3 regions of the Simplicispira piscis genome follow, and region 2 is predicted to be linked to each of the others. Evidence: predicted binding sites of a transcription regulator. Region 2 holds the regulator's gene; each other region holds the start of a gene.

Region 1 (4,053 bases), on a different contig from region 2:
CCACTGAGCGGGCACTGATCGACAGCTCGGCCCGCCTGCGCGCCATTGCCACGGCCCTGCCTGATGTGCTGCTGGTGATCGATGCACAGGGCCGCTACATCGATGTGCTGTCTTCCAACGATGCCCCGCTGCTGATACCGGCCTCCCAATTGTTGGGCAAGCTGGTGCACGAATTGCTGCCTGCAGCGCAGGCCGACCGGTTCCTCACGCTGATCCGCAAAACACTGCGCAGCGGCCAGACGGAAACCTTCTCATACCAGATGCACACCTTGTCGGGTCAGCGCCATTTCGAGGGGCGCGCCCGCCCGCTGGGTACGGTGGTCAACGGGCAGGCCACGGTGGTTTTTTTGGCCCGCGACATCACTGAGCGCCTGGCGGCAGAGAGCGCGCTGCGCGAATCCGAACTGCGTTTTCGTTCCCTGCTACGCGATATTCCATCCATTTCCGTGCAGGGCTATCTGGCGGATGGCACCACCACCTACTGGAACAAGGCCTCCGAAAATCTGTATGGCTACACCGAACAGGAGGCGCTGGGCCAGAACCTGGTGGATCTGATCGTCCCTGCTGAAATGCACGAGCCGGTACGCCGAGACATAGCGGCCATGTTCACCGCCGGAACCCCCATCCCCCCAGGCGAACTGCGTCTGCGGCACAAGGACGGTACGCCCGTGGAAGTGTTCTCCAGCCACGCCCGCATCGACGTACCCGGCCAGGCGCCCGAGTTGTTCTGTATCGACATCGACATCTCGGGCCGCAAGGCAGCCGAGGAAGAGGCGCGCTACCTGGCTTTTTATGACGCACTGACCCGCCTGCCCAACCGGCGCCTGCTGGTCGACCGGCTGCAGCAGGTGATGGCCAGCAGCGCGCGCACCGGACTCAACGCGGCGGTGCTTTTTCTGGACCTGGACAACTTCAAAACCCTGAATGACAGCCGGGGCCATGACGTCGGCGACCTGCTGCTGATCGAGGTGGCTGGGCGCCTGCGCAGCGCCGTACGTGAACAGGACACTGTGGCCCGGCTGGGTGGGGACGAGTTTGTGCTCGTGCTGCAAAACCTGGACGCCGAAGCCACCGAAGCCGCCGCCCAGGTGCGCACCGTGAGCGAACAGGTGCTGACGCGGCTGCGGCTGTCCTACCTGCTGCAAGGCCATGAACACCACATGACTGCGAGCATCGGCGCCACCTTGTTGCGCCAGCCGCATGCCTCGGTCGATGAAGTGCTTAAGCAGGCCGACCTGGCCATGTACCGCGCCAAGAACGCAGGCCGCAACACCCTGCGCTTTTTTGACCCCGATATGCAGGAAGCCGTCAACCAACGTGCCCTGCTAGAGACTGAAATGCATACCGGTCTGCGCCTTGAGCAGTTCCTGTTGCTCTACCAGCCCCAGGTGGACGGCAATGGCCGCGTCACGGGCGCCGAAGTACTCGTGCGCTGGGTGCACCCCGTCAAGGGCATGGTATCGCCAGGCGTGTTCATCCCCCTGGCAGAAGAAACAGGCCTCATCCTGCCCTTGGGCCACTGGGTATTGGAAACCACCCTGCGCCAGCAGGCACGCTGGCGCGAAGACACACGGTTCGCACACCTGAACCTGGCCATCAACGTGAGCGCGCGCCAGTTCCGCCAGGACGACTTTGTGCCGCAGTTGCTGCAACTGCTGGCGCAAACAGGCGCCAACCCGGCACGTATCAAGCTGGAACTCACCGAGACGCTGCTGCTGGAAGACGTGGACAGTGTGATCGCCACCATGCTTGCGCTCAAGCAGCACGGCCTGGGCTTCTCGCTGGACGACTTTGGAACGGGTTATTCATCGCTGAGCTACCTCAAACGCCTGCCGCTGGACCAGATCAAAATCGACCAGGGCTTTGTGCGCGACGTGCTGCACGACCCCAAGGATGCTGCCATCGCCCACGCCATCATTGCCCTGGCCGGTCGACTGGGCTTGGCCGTGATCGCCGAAGGCGTGGAAACCGCAGAACACCACCGCTTTCTGCAGGAGCATGGCTGCCCGGCCTTCCAGGGCTACTTCTTTGGTCGGCCAGAACCGCTGGAGGCTTTCGAGCAGAGGGTACTGGTAGGCTCAATCGGTCGCAGCGCTCAAGTTCTGCCGCAACCGGACTGATAACCCTCCATCCATGCCATGGAGGGTGTCCCATGAAAATCGCCTCTTCGGCCCTGCACCTGCACGCACAACACTGCGCCACCCGCGCCACCACACCCGCAGACTCCCAAGAGAACCTGAAGCCCCGCCTGGCCATGGTGCGCGACCTGATCGAGCGCATGACTGGTGTGCTCGCCCAAATCAGCACCCTGCAGGCCGAACCGGCACCCGCTGCCACGGAGTTTGCCTCTGCCAGCCCATCCGCAAGCCGCGCGCAGTGCCGGTTTTGGCCTAATGGTCGAGCAGCACACACGGGTGGAAGAATCGGAACACACCCCATTCGCTGCCGAAGGCGTTGTACGTACCGCCGACGGGCAGGAAATCCGTTTCACCCTGCAGCTGGATATGCAGCGCACCCACCGCGAGGAAACCTGGAGCAGCCTGCACCTGGCCTCGGCCGACAGCCCCTTTGCCCTGCGCGGCGAACACAGCAGCGCCTTGAGCGCCGTGCGCTCGACCAGCATTTATCTGCGCGAAGACGGCAGCGCAGGCACCGTGCAACAGATTGACCTGGCGGTCTGACGCGCTTCAGGAGACCGTCTGAATCTCCTGTCGCACCCAGTCGGCATATTCCGCCGTGGCCCGCAGCGGCTGCACCACCAGCTCAGGCAATGCGTAGGGATGCTGCGCCCGCAACAAACCCAGCAGCGTCGGCACGGCCACAAGCAGGGTCTTGCACACCAGACGGTGCTCGCTTTCTTCATGCAGCGTGCCCTTCCAGTGGTAGTGCGAGGCGATCACCTCAATCTGCACACAGGCGGCCAGGCGCTGCTGCAGCACGGCCTGCGCCAGACGCCGGGCCTCTTGCGCGGTGGCCACCGTGGTTGTGACGGCGCTCAGTTCAGCGCAAGCCTCCAGCAGTTTCATACAGTTCTCCTTGGGTAGGCTGCCCCGGTTCCTCATGGAACAAAGAAATCACGGTATCGAGCTATAATTTTTATAGCTACCAGCGCTTACCCATTAAGCGTTAAAAGCCATTTTCACTCAAAATTCGTAAAACCTACACCCCAGCCCCCAGGGGAACTTCGGGTTTAGCAGTCCCTCGAAGAGAGTGCTAATATGATGATATTGAGGAAAGGAATTCTAGAATGACCATTCAATCTGGATCCGCAACGACGGCCCTGGCCCCTGCCAACCCCTGGGCGCTGGTGCCGCCGCTGGGCAATCTGGACGCCTACATTTCAGCGGTCAACCGCCTGCCGCTGCTGACCCCTGAAGAAGAGCAGTCGGCCGCACGTGCCTTGCGCAACGACAACGATCTGGATGCCGCCGGTAAGTTGGTGATGTCGCACCTGCGCCTGGTGGTTTCGATCTCGCGCCAGTATTTGGGCTACGGGCTGCCGCACGGCGACTTGATCCAGGAAGGCAACATTGGTCTGATGAAGGCGGTCAAGCGCTTCGACCCGGATCAAGGCGTGCGTCTGGTCAGCTACGCCATGCATTGGATCAAAGCCGAGATCCACGAATACATCCTGAAGAACTGGCGCATGGTCAAGGTGGCCACCACCAAGGCCCAGCGCAAGTTGTTTTTCAACCTGCGCTCGATGAAACAGGGCTTCAAGGCCGATGTTGACGCCAACGACACGCACCGCAATACGCTGTCCGAGCATGAAATCGACCTGGTGGCAGCGCAGCTCAAGGTCAAGCGCGAAGAAGTCATGGAGATGGAGACGCGCATGTCGGGCGGCGATGTGCTACTGGATCCCGCACCTTCGGACGATGGTGAGCAGGCCTTTGGCCCCATTGCCTACCTGGCCGATGTCGCGCACGAGCCCACGTCCATGATCGAGTCGCGCCAGCGTGACGAACTGGCCACCGACGGCATTGCCACGGCCCTCTCCAGCCTGGATGAACGCAGCCGCCGCATCGTGGAAGAGCGCTGGCTCAAGGTCAA
Region 2 (4,053 bases):
GGCGACGCAGACGCCATGATCTGCGGCCTGGTGGGCACCTACGAGACACACTTGGAACGCATCCACAGCATCCTGGGCCGACAGGCCGGCATGACCCACTATGCAGCCCTCAACGCCCTGATGAGCGACCGCGGCCCGCTGTTCATTGCCGACACCTACGTCAACGAAGACCCCAGCGCCGAGTTGTTGGCCGACATTGCCTGGATGTCGGTCCAGGAAGTACAGCGCTTCGGTCACCCACCCAAGGTGGCCTTCCTGTCGCATTCGAGCTACGGATCATCGAAACGCGCCTCGGCCCGCAAAATGCGCCTGGCACGCGACCTGTTTGTCGCAGCCCACCCCGAGATCGAATGCGACGGCGAGCTGCATGGCGACGCGGCGCTGGAGCCCAATATTCGCAGGGCCTACATGGAGGATTCCACCCTCACAGGCTCAGCCAATCTGCTGATCTGCCCGAACATCGACGCTGCCAACATCCTCTACAACGTGCTCAAAACCACCACCAGCGGCGGTGTGACCGTGGGCCCCATCCTGATGGGCGTCGCCGCCACCGCCTACATCCTGACACCTGCCGCCACCGTGCGCCGCGTGCTCAACATGACGGCACTGGCCGTCGCCAGCGCCGCATCACGCAGTCGCTAGCCGTAAAAGACGGAGTTTCTTGAATTACAATCCACACCTGCTTCTGATGTGTTTTGCATGCAGCAATGCTTACAAAACAATCTTTCGCAGGAATTCTTCAAAAAGCTGATTTCCTGCTATAATTTGAGGCTTAGCGGCTGTAGCTCAGTTGGATAGAGTACTTGGCTACGAACCAAGGGGTCGTGGGTTCAATTCCTGCCAGCCGCACCAACAGGTAAGCCCTGATATCGCAAGATGTCAGGGCTTTTTCCTTTGGCGAAACGAAACACGCGCCACGCTTTATAGCTATAATTTTAATAGCTATTGACGCTTATTCAATAAGCGCCACAGCCGAAAAACCATCGAATCTCAATCCATTTCACAGCGTGGGATTTGCACGACCGCACAGGCGCGCCTACAGCACGTTCCGTGCGCTACCCAGCCGCCACAGGGAAGTATTGGCCTGGTCACGGCACGCAGCAAGAACCATTGCCTATGGATGCGCCTGAAGCAACGAAGGCATAAGCCACCGAAAACGGGCACCCGCGCCCGGTGCACCGAAAATTTTGAATGGTAGGCCGTGTTGGACTTGAACCAACGACCAAAGGATTCAAGTTTGCGTGGGTTTCCCCACTCCTTGGACTATGTCATCACCCACAGCCGAACTGTTGGGGTGCCGGGCGCTCGGGGGACGCTTATCGGATGGGCTCCTCACGTCCTAGTCTCTGCACCTTCCCGCCTACCAGTCTTTCGACCTGCCTTCGGCGGGCTTGGCTCAAGATTGCCTTGGCTTGCGCTTTAGGTTTCCTTGAGTTCACCCGGTTTTCCGACGGAAATTACTTTCCGTGGTCACCATTTCGATGAGTCCTCTGCTCTAACCAACTGAGCTAACGGCCCATTCAAGCTCTCTATTGTAGATTCACTTGTGGTGACTTAGCGCGTTCGAGACCAGTCTGGACGTGATGTCCACGATCTGGATCATTTTTTCATAAGGCATGCGCATGGGACCGATGACGCCCAAGGTGCCTACGATCTGCCCATCCACCTCGTAAGGGGCACTGACCACGGAGAGCTCCTCAAAAGGAACCACTTGGCTTTCGCCGCCGATGAAAATGCGCACCCCTTCTGCCTGGCTGGAGACATCGAGCAAGCGCAAGATCTGCGTTTTTTGCTCGAACAGATCGAAAGCCCGACGCAAATTACCCATGTCTTTCGAAAAATCACTGACAGCCAGCAGGTTGCGCTCACCGGAGATGACCACCTCTTCCTGGGCTTGCGTGAGCGCCTCAGAACTGACGTTGACAGCGGCCTTCATCAGCGCTGCAATTTCGCCCTGCAGCGACTCCACTTCGGTTTTTATTCTCTCCCGAACCTTCTCCATTGCCATCCCGGCATAGTGAGCGTTCAGAAAATTGGCGGTTTCCAGCAATTGCGTCTGCGTAAAGTCAGTCTCGGAAAAAATCACCCGGTTCTGCACGTCTCCATCGGGCGAGACAATGATGACCAGAAACCGCCGCTCGGACAGGCGCAGGAACTCGATATGCCGGAACACGGAAGACCGGCGGGGCGCCATGACCACACCCACAAACTGCGACAAATTGGAGAGCATGTGCGCTGCATTCGCGATCACCTTCTGCGGCTGCTCAGGCGCCAATGCATGTGAGGTGATTTGTTCACGTTGCACCGTGAGCATAGTGTCCACGAACAGTCGATACCCTCTGGCAGTCGGTATGCGTCCTGCGGAGGTATGCGGGCTTGCAATCAGCCCTAACTCTTCCAGGTCAGCCATGACATTGCGGATAGTCGCCGGAGAGAGTTCAAGCCCCGAAGCGCGCGAAAGCGTACGCGAACCGACGGGTTGTCCATCTTCGATATAGCGCTCTACCAACGCTTTGAGCAACAACTTGGCACGGTCATCCAGCATGTGTTGATTTTAGTGATGTAATTTCAATATGACACCTTACTTCCGCCATGTCGCACTGATCGGCAAGTACCAGTCCCAGGTTGCTGGCACGGCTGCAGCAGGGTCTCGGCAGTTGATGGAAGACATTGCCGATTTTTTGCTGAGCCAGGGCTGCAAAGTGGCCATGGAAACGCGCACCGCTGCGGCGACCGGCATGGACCAGCATCCCACGCTGGACGCTGACGCGATTGGCGAGCAATGCGACCTGGGTCTTGTGGTCGGAGGCGACGGCACCATGCTGAGTATTGGCCGCCAGTTGGCACGACACGGCACGCCTCTGATCGGCATCAATCAAGGGCGCCTCGGATTTGTCACCGACATTCCGCTGGAGAACTACCAGACGACCCTCACACCCATGCTGCATGGCGAATACGAGGAAGACCACCGGCCCCTGATGCATGCCCGGGTAGAAAGAGAAGGCCGGATTGTTTTTGACGCCTTCGCCATGAACGATGTCGTGGTCAATCGAGGTGCGACGTCAGGCATGGTGGAGTTGCGGGTGGAGGTCGATGGCCATTTTGTGGCCAACCAGCGCGCGGACGGCCTCATCATTGCCTCGCCCACCGGATCGACGGCCTATGCGCTTTCCGCTGGCGGGCCCATGCTCCATCCATCGATCCCAGGCTGGGTATTGGTGCCCATTGCACCCCACACCTTGTCGAACCGCCCCATCGTTCTTGCCGACATCACGGAAATTGCCATTGAACTGGTGAGTGGCCGCGATGCCAGTGCCAACTTCGACATGCAATCGCTCGCGTCCCTACTGCATGGCGACCGCATACTGGTGCGCCGGTCCGAGTACAGCGTCCGCTTCCTACATCCCAGGGGCTGGAATTACTTTGACACGCTGCGCAAAAAACTGCGCTGGAACGAAGGAGGCTCCTGACAATGGCGCTCCGACGCATTGCACTGCGTGACTTTGTCATTGTGCAAGCACTCGAACTGGACTTCAGCGCGGGCTTTACAGCCCTGACGGGCGAAACCGGCGCCGGAAAATCGATCCTCATCGAAGCATTGCAGCTGGCCTTGGGCGCACGGGCCGATGCAGGCTTTGTTCGCGAAGGCGCCCAGCGCGCGGACATCAGCGCAGAGTTTGACTGCCCAACGTCCCTCCTCCCCTGGCTGGAAGAGTGGGGGTTTGAGCAGGAAGAAGCGCTCCTGTTGCGACGCACCATTGACATGCAAGGCAAAAGCCGGGCTTGGGTGAATGGCTTCCCCGCAACCGCGACGCAGTTGCGTGCGCTCGGCGAGCAACTGCTGGACATCCATGGGCAACATGCCTGGCAAAGCCTGGTGCGCACAGACTCCATCCGCGCCTTGCTGGACGCCTATGCCGGCACTTCGTCCATGAATGTTCAAACATGCTGGGCCGCTTGGCGCTCTGCGCAGGCCCAGGTTACGCATGCGCATGCAGCCCAAGAGACACTCCAACGCGAACGCGAACGACTGCAATGGCAGATTGCAGAAGT
Region 3 (4,053 bases), on a different contig from region 2:
GCTGCGCAGTTGTATGCCGGCACCTCCATCGACATTGGCGACACCGTAATGGAGTGTGAACTGCAATCGCTCAACCAGATCATGATTGGTGCCAGTGCACCGCAACGCGGGCGGCTGATCGGTGGCCGCGCCACCGCCATGATGCTGATCCAGGTGCCGTTGCTGGGTTCATCCAGCGCAGGTGTGACCAGGCTGGTGCTTGGCGCCAACCCTGAACTCGAAGCCCGCTACCTTGCCTTGCAGCAGCAGATGGAAAAAGAATTGGCGGCGCAGGACAGCTTGCTCAAATTGATCGCCCATCTGACTGCCGCAGGCGACCCTAAGGACATGCTCGGGCGCGCACAGGCTTCGTTGAAAAATGCGCAGAACGTGCATGCCCAGTCCCAGTTGGCGGTGGAAGACCTCGAGCAGCAACTGGCAAAGACACGCCATGCGGCGGTCAACGTTGGTATGGCAGTGGCTGGCGCCGTGGACATCGCCTTTGGTCGCGTGCAGGCGCGCCTGCGCCGTGAGTACCGGACGGGCAGCTTTCGGCTCGATAGCGAGGGCGTTGTCGTATTTACCGACCGCAGTGGCTACGCAGTGCCTGCGGTGTAGCGGTGGCGTATCCTTGCCCGGACAGATGGTGCTGTGGACGTATGGCGAGTGCAGACCGCAAGCAATGCGCCAGGTGCGATCCTGGTGAAGGCCCATGGATGGTGTGCAACAGGCCCATGGAGCGTGCGTGAGTCAGCAGGCTGCAGTCCATCAGGCATTCCATCGACGTTGCCTTCCAAAAGAACTTTGAAGCCTATGGATGGGGTGTAAATGGCTACCAGTGAGATAGCAAAAAGCCCGTAGGTGTTGTTGCCTACGGGCTTTTTGCGTATGAGGCGGGCGCCTCAGGACAGGGCCGAGCCCTGCCCGGTGGGCATTACATGCCCATGCCGCCCATGCCGCCCATGCCACCCATATCAGGCATGCCGCCGCCAGCGCCGGCTTCATCCTTCGGCGATTCGGCGACCATGCACTCGGTCGTCAGCATCAGCGAGGAGACAGAAGCAGCGTTCTGCAGCGCAGTGCGCGTGACCTTGGTGGGGTCCAGAATGCCCATTTCGATCATGTCGCCATAGGTGTCGTTGGCGGCGTTGAAGCCGTAGTTGCCCTTGCCACCCAGAATGGCGTTGACCACCACCGATGGCTCGCCACCGGCGTTGGCCACGATTTCGCGCAGGGGCGCTTCGATGGCCTTGAGCACCAGCTTGATACCGGCGTCCTGGTCAGCGTTGTCACCCTTGATCTCGCCAGCCGCTTGGCGTGCGCGCAGCAGGGCCACGCCACCGCCGGCCACGATGCCTTCTTCCACGGCAGCGCGGGTTGCGTGCAGGGCGTCTTCCACGCGCGCCTTCTTTTCCTTCATCTCGACTTCGGTGGCAGCGCCGACCTTGATCACGGCCACACCGCCGGCCAGCTTGGCCACGCGCTCTTGCAGCTTTTCGCGGTCGTAGTCGGAGGTGGCTTCTTCGATCTGCACACGCACTTGCTTGACGCGCGCTTCGATGTCAGCGGCCTGGCCTTCACCGTCGATGATGATGGTGTTTTCCTTGCCCACTTCAATGCGCTTGGCCGAACCCAGGTCGGCCAGGGTCACTTTTTCCAGCGTCAGGCCGACTTCTTCAGCGATGACCTTGCCGCCCGTCAGGATGGCGATGTCTTCCAGCATGGCCTTGCGGCGGTCGCCAAAGCCAGGGGCCTTGACAGCGACGACCTTCAGGATGCCGCGGATAGTGTTGACCACCAGCGTGGCCAGGGCTTCGCCTTCGATATCTTCTGCAATGATCAACAGAGGACGGCCGGCCTTGGCGACTTGCTCCAGCGTGGGCAGCAGGTCGCGGATGTTGCTGATCTTCTTGTCGAACAGCAGCACGAAGGGGTTGTCCAGAATCGCGGATTGCTTGTCGGGGTTGTTGATGAAGTAGGGCGAGAGGTAGCCGCGGTCGAACTGCATGCCTTCGACGACTTCGAGTTCGGATTCCAGCGATTTGCCGTCTTCGACGGTGATCACGCCTTCTTTGCCGACCTTGTCCATCGCATCGGCAATGATCTTGCCAATGGTTTCGTCCGAGTTGGCCGAAATGGAGCCGACCTGGGCGATTTCCTTGGAGGTGGTGGTGGCCTTGGAGGCTTTCTTCAGCTCAGCGACCAGGGCTGTGACAGCCTTGTCGATGCCGCGCTTCAGATCCATCGGGTTCATGCCGGCGGCCACGTACTTCATGCCTTCGCGCACGATGGCCTGGGCCAGCACGGTGGCGGTGGTGGTGCCGTCACCAGCGATGTCGGAGGTCTTGGAAGCGACTTCCTTGACCATCTGCGCGCCCATGTTCTGCAGCTTGTCCTTGAGCTCGATCTCCTTGGCGACGGACACACCGTCCTTGGTCACGGTGGGGGCGCCGAACGAGCGCTCGAGCACCACGTTGCGGCCTTTAGGGCCCAGGGTGGTCTTGACGGCGTTGGCCAGAATGTTTACACCTTCGACCATGCGTGCGCGGGCTTCGCCGCCGAAAACTACGTCTTTTGCTGCCATTTTGGAGCTCCTGAATATGGGTTAAATACGGTTCCAGCGCCCGTCTGTCAAGCGCTGTAAGCTATCAATAAAGTAGCTTGCGAATTACTTCTCAACGACGGCAAAAAGGTCGTCTTCCTTCATGACCAGCAGCTCGTCGCCATCGACCTTGACGGTCTGGCCGCTGTACTTGCCAAACAGAACGCGGTCACCGACCTTGACGCTCATGGCGATGCGCTCGCCGTCTTCGTCGTGCTTGCCCGGGCCCACGGCCAGCACTTCACCCTGGTCGGGCTTCTCGGCGGCGTTGTCGGGGATGAAGATGCCGGAGGCGGTCTTGGTTTCGCTTTCGATGCGCTTGACGATCACACGGTCGTTCAGGGGGCGAAGTTTCATTGCATATCTCCTGGATTCAAAAAACACTTGCGATGCAAAGCGCCTGATAGGCAGACGCTCAGTAATTTCAGCTCGATATGGGGTGCTGCTAGCACTCACATCGGGCGAGTGCTAATGATAAGGGCATTTGGCGGCGTTTCAAGAGGAGGGCCTTTGTCACCATGGCAAAAGCCACCATTTCTGGTGGCCGATGCGGTGGCGTGGCGCACCAGGGTACGGGGCCCAAGCGGGGGGAAGTCGCGTCTAGCTTTGAGCCTCGGCAGGCGCCAGCAAGCCCAGAAAGCTGTCGAGGATATGAAAATGGTCCTCGAAGTATTCGTCTTCCAGCCTCGCAAGTGCGTCGATGGCCACCCATTCGGCCTGTGCGGCGTCGTCATCGGCAAGCACGTGCGGTGGTGGTCGATCGCCCAGGTCGAAGTAGTGCGCATGGGTGATGGTGCGCCCGCGTTGGCTACGCGCCGGATGGTCGAAAACGCGTACCGCCTGGAACGCCTGCGCCAGCGCATCCGTTGGCAGGTCGCAATGGGTTTCCTCCGCCAGTTCGCGCAGGCAGCTTTGCCACAGGGTTTCGTTGGATTCAATAAACCCACCGGGCAGTGCCAGCAGGCCGCGCCCTGGTGCATGGGCGCGCCGGATCAGCAGCACCTGGTTGCGGCAGCGCAGCAGTGCATCGACGGTGACAAAAACAGGCGGATAGGGCGCTGCAGACCACGCTTGGCGGGCCGCCTGCAGCGCGTGCCACTCGCCCTGCAGTGCACTGTAGGCGGGGTGCAGGGCAAATTGGCGCAGAAAATCGAGACTGGAATCGGGCAACTCGTCCTGTATCTGGGCCAAGGCTGCTTGGGCGTGGCCCGGTGCGGCCGAAAAATAGGCGGCGCGCAAGGGCGTGGCATCGGTGTCGGTCTGCCGAGCCAGGGCGCGCAACTCCCAATGGGGAAAGCTGCGCAAATAACCGCTGGTGGCATCCTTGAAGTGCCCGATCAGGCAGATTTTGGTCCGCTCCGGCGATGATTCGCCCTGCTGCACAAGGCAATCGTGCACGCTCGCCTGCACTGCGTGCGCCCACCGGGCTTCGTCGAAGTAGTCGCGTATCGGAAGCATGTGCACCCGTGCCT

The links. Region 2 encodes HrcA, which represses chaperone genes, less so after heat shock. Its sites were predicted from a motif close to TTAGCACTCNNNNNNNNNGAGTGCTAA; they were not measured.
Region 1: a site for HrcA is predicted at 3,191-3,217, ahead of rpoH (RNA polymerase sigma factor RpoH). Genes of this name have one in related genera too.
Region 3: a site for HrcA is predicted at 3,027-3,053, ahead of groES (co-chaperone GroES). Genes of this name have one in related genera too.

What each region holds. Positions count from the first base shown of each region.
Region 1 is NZ_BAAGQN010000006.1:35,448-39,500, forward strand. Features, by position in the region: gene ACYVOC_RS02340 (EAL domain-containing protein) at 1-2,120, shown strand, start outside; gene ACYVOC_RS02345 (hypothetical protein) at 2,343-2,681, shown strand; gene cutA (divalent-cation tolerance protein CutA) at 2,688-3,026, opposite strand; gene rpoH (RNA polymerase sigma factor RpoH) at 3,248-4,053, shown strand, end outside.
Region 2 is NZ_BAAGQN010000018.1:229,663-233,715, reverse strand. Features, by position in the region: gene ACYVOC_RS14605 (NADP-dependent malic enzyme) at 1-642, shown strand, start outside; tRNA gene ACYVOC_RS14600 (tRNA-Arg) at 776-852, shown strand; gene hrcA (heat-inducible transcriptional repressor HrcA) at 1,541-2,545, opposite strand; gene ACYVOC_RS14590 (NAD kinase) at 2,574-3,470, shown strand; gene recN (DNA repair protein RecN) at 3,473-4,053, shown strand, end outside.
Region 3 is NZ_BAAGQN010000006.1:141,833-145,885, reverse strand. Features, by position in the region: gene ACYVOC_RS02865 (DUF342 domain-containing protein) at 1-597, shown strand, start outside; gene groL (chaperonin GroEL) at 914-2,563, opposite strand; gene groES (co-chaperone GroES) at 2,648-2,938, opposite strand; gene ACYVOC_RS02850 (NUDIX domain-containing protein) at 3,182-4,053, opposite strand, start outside.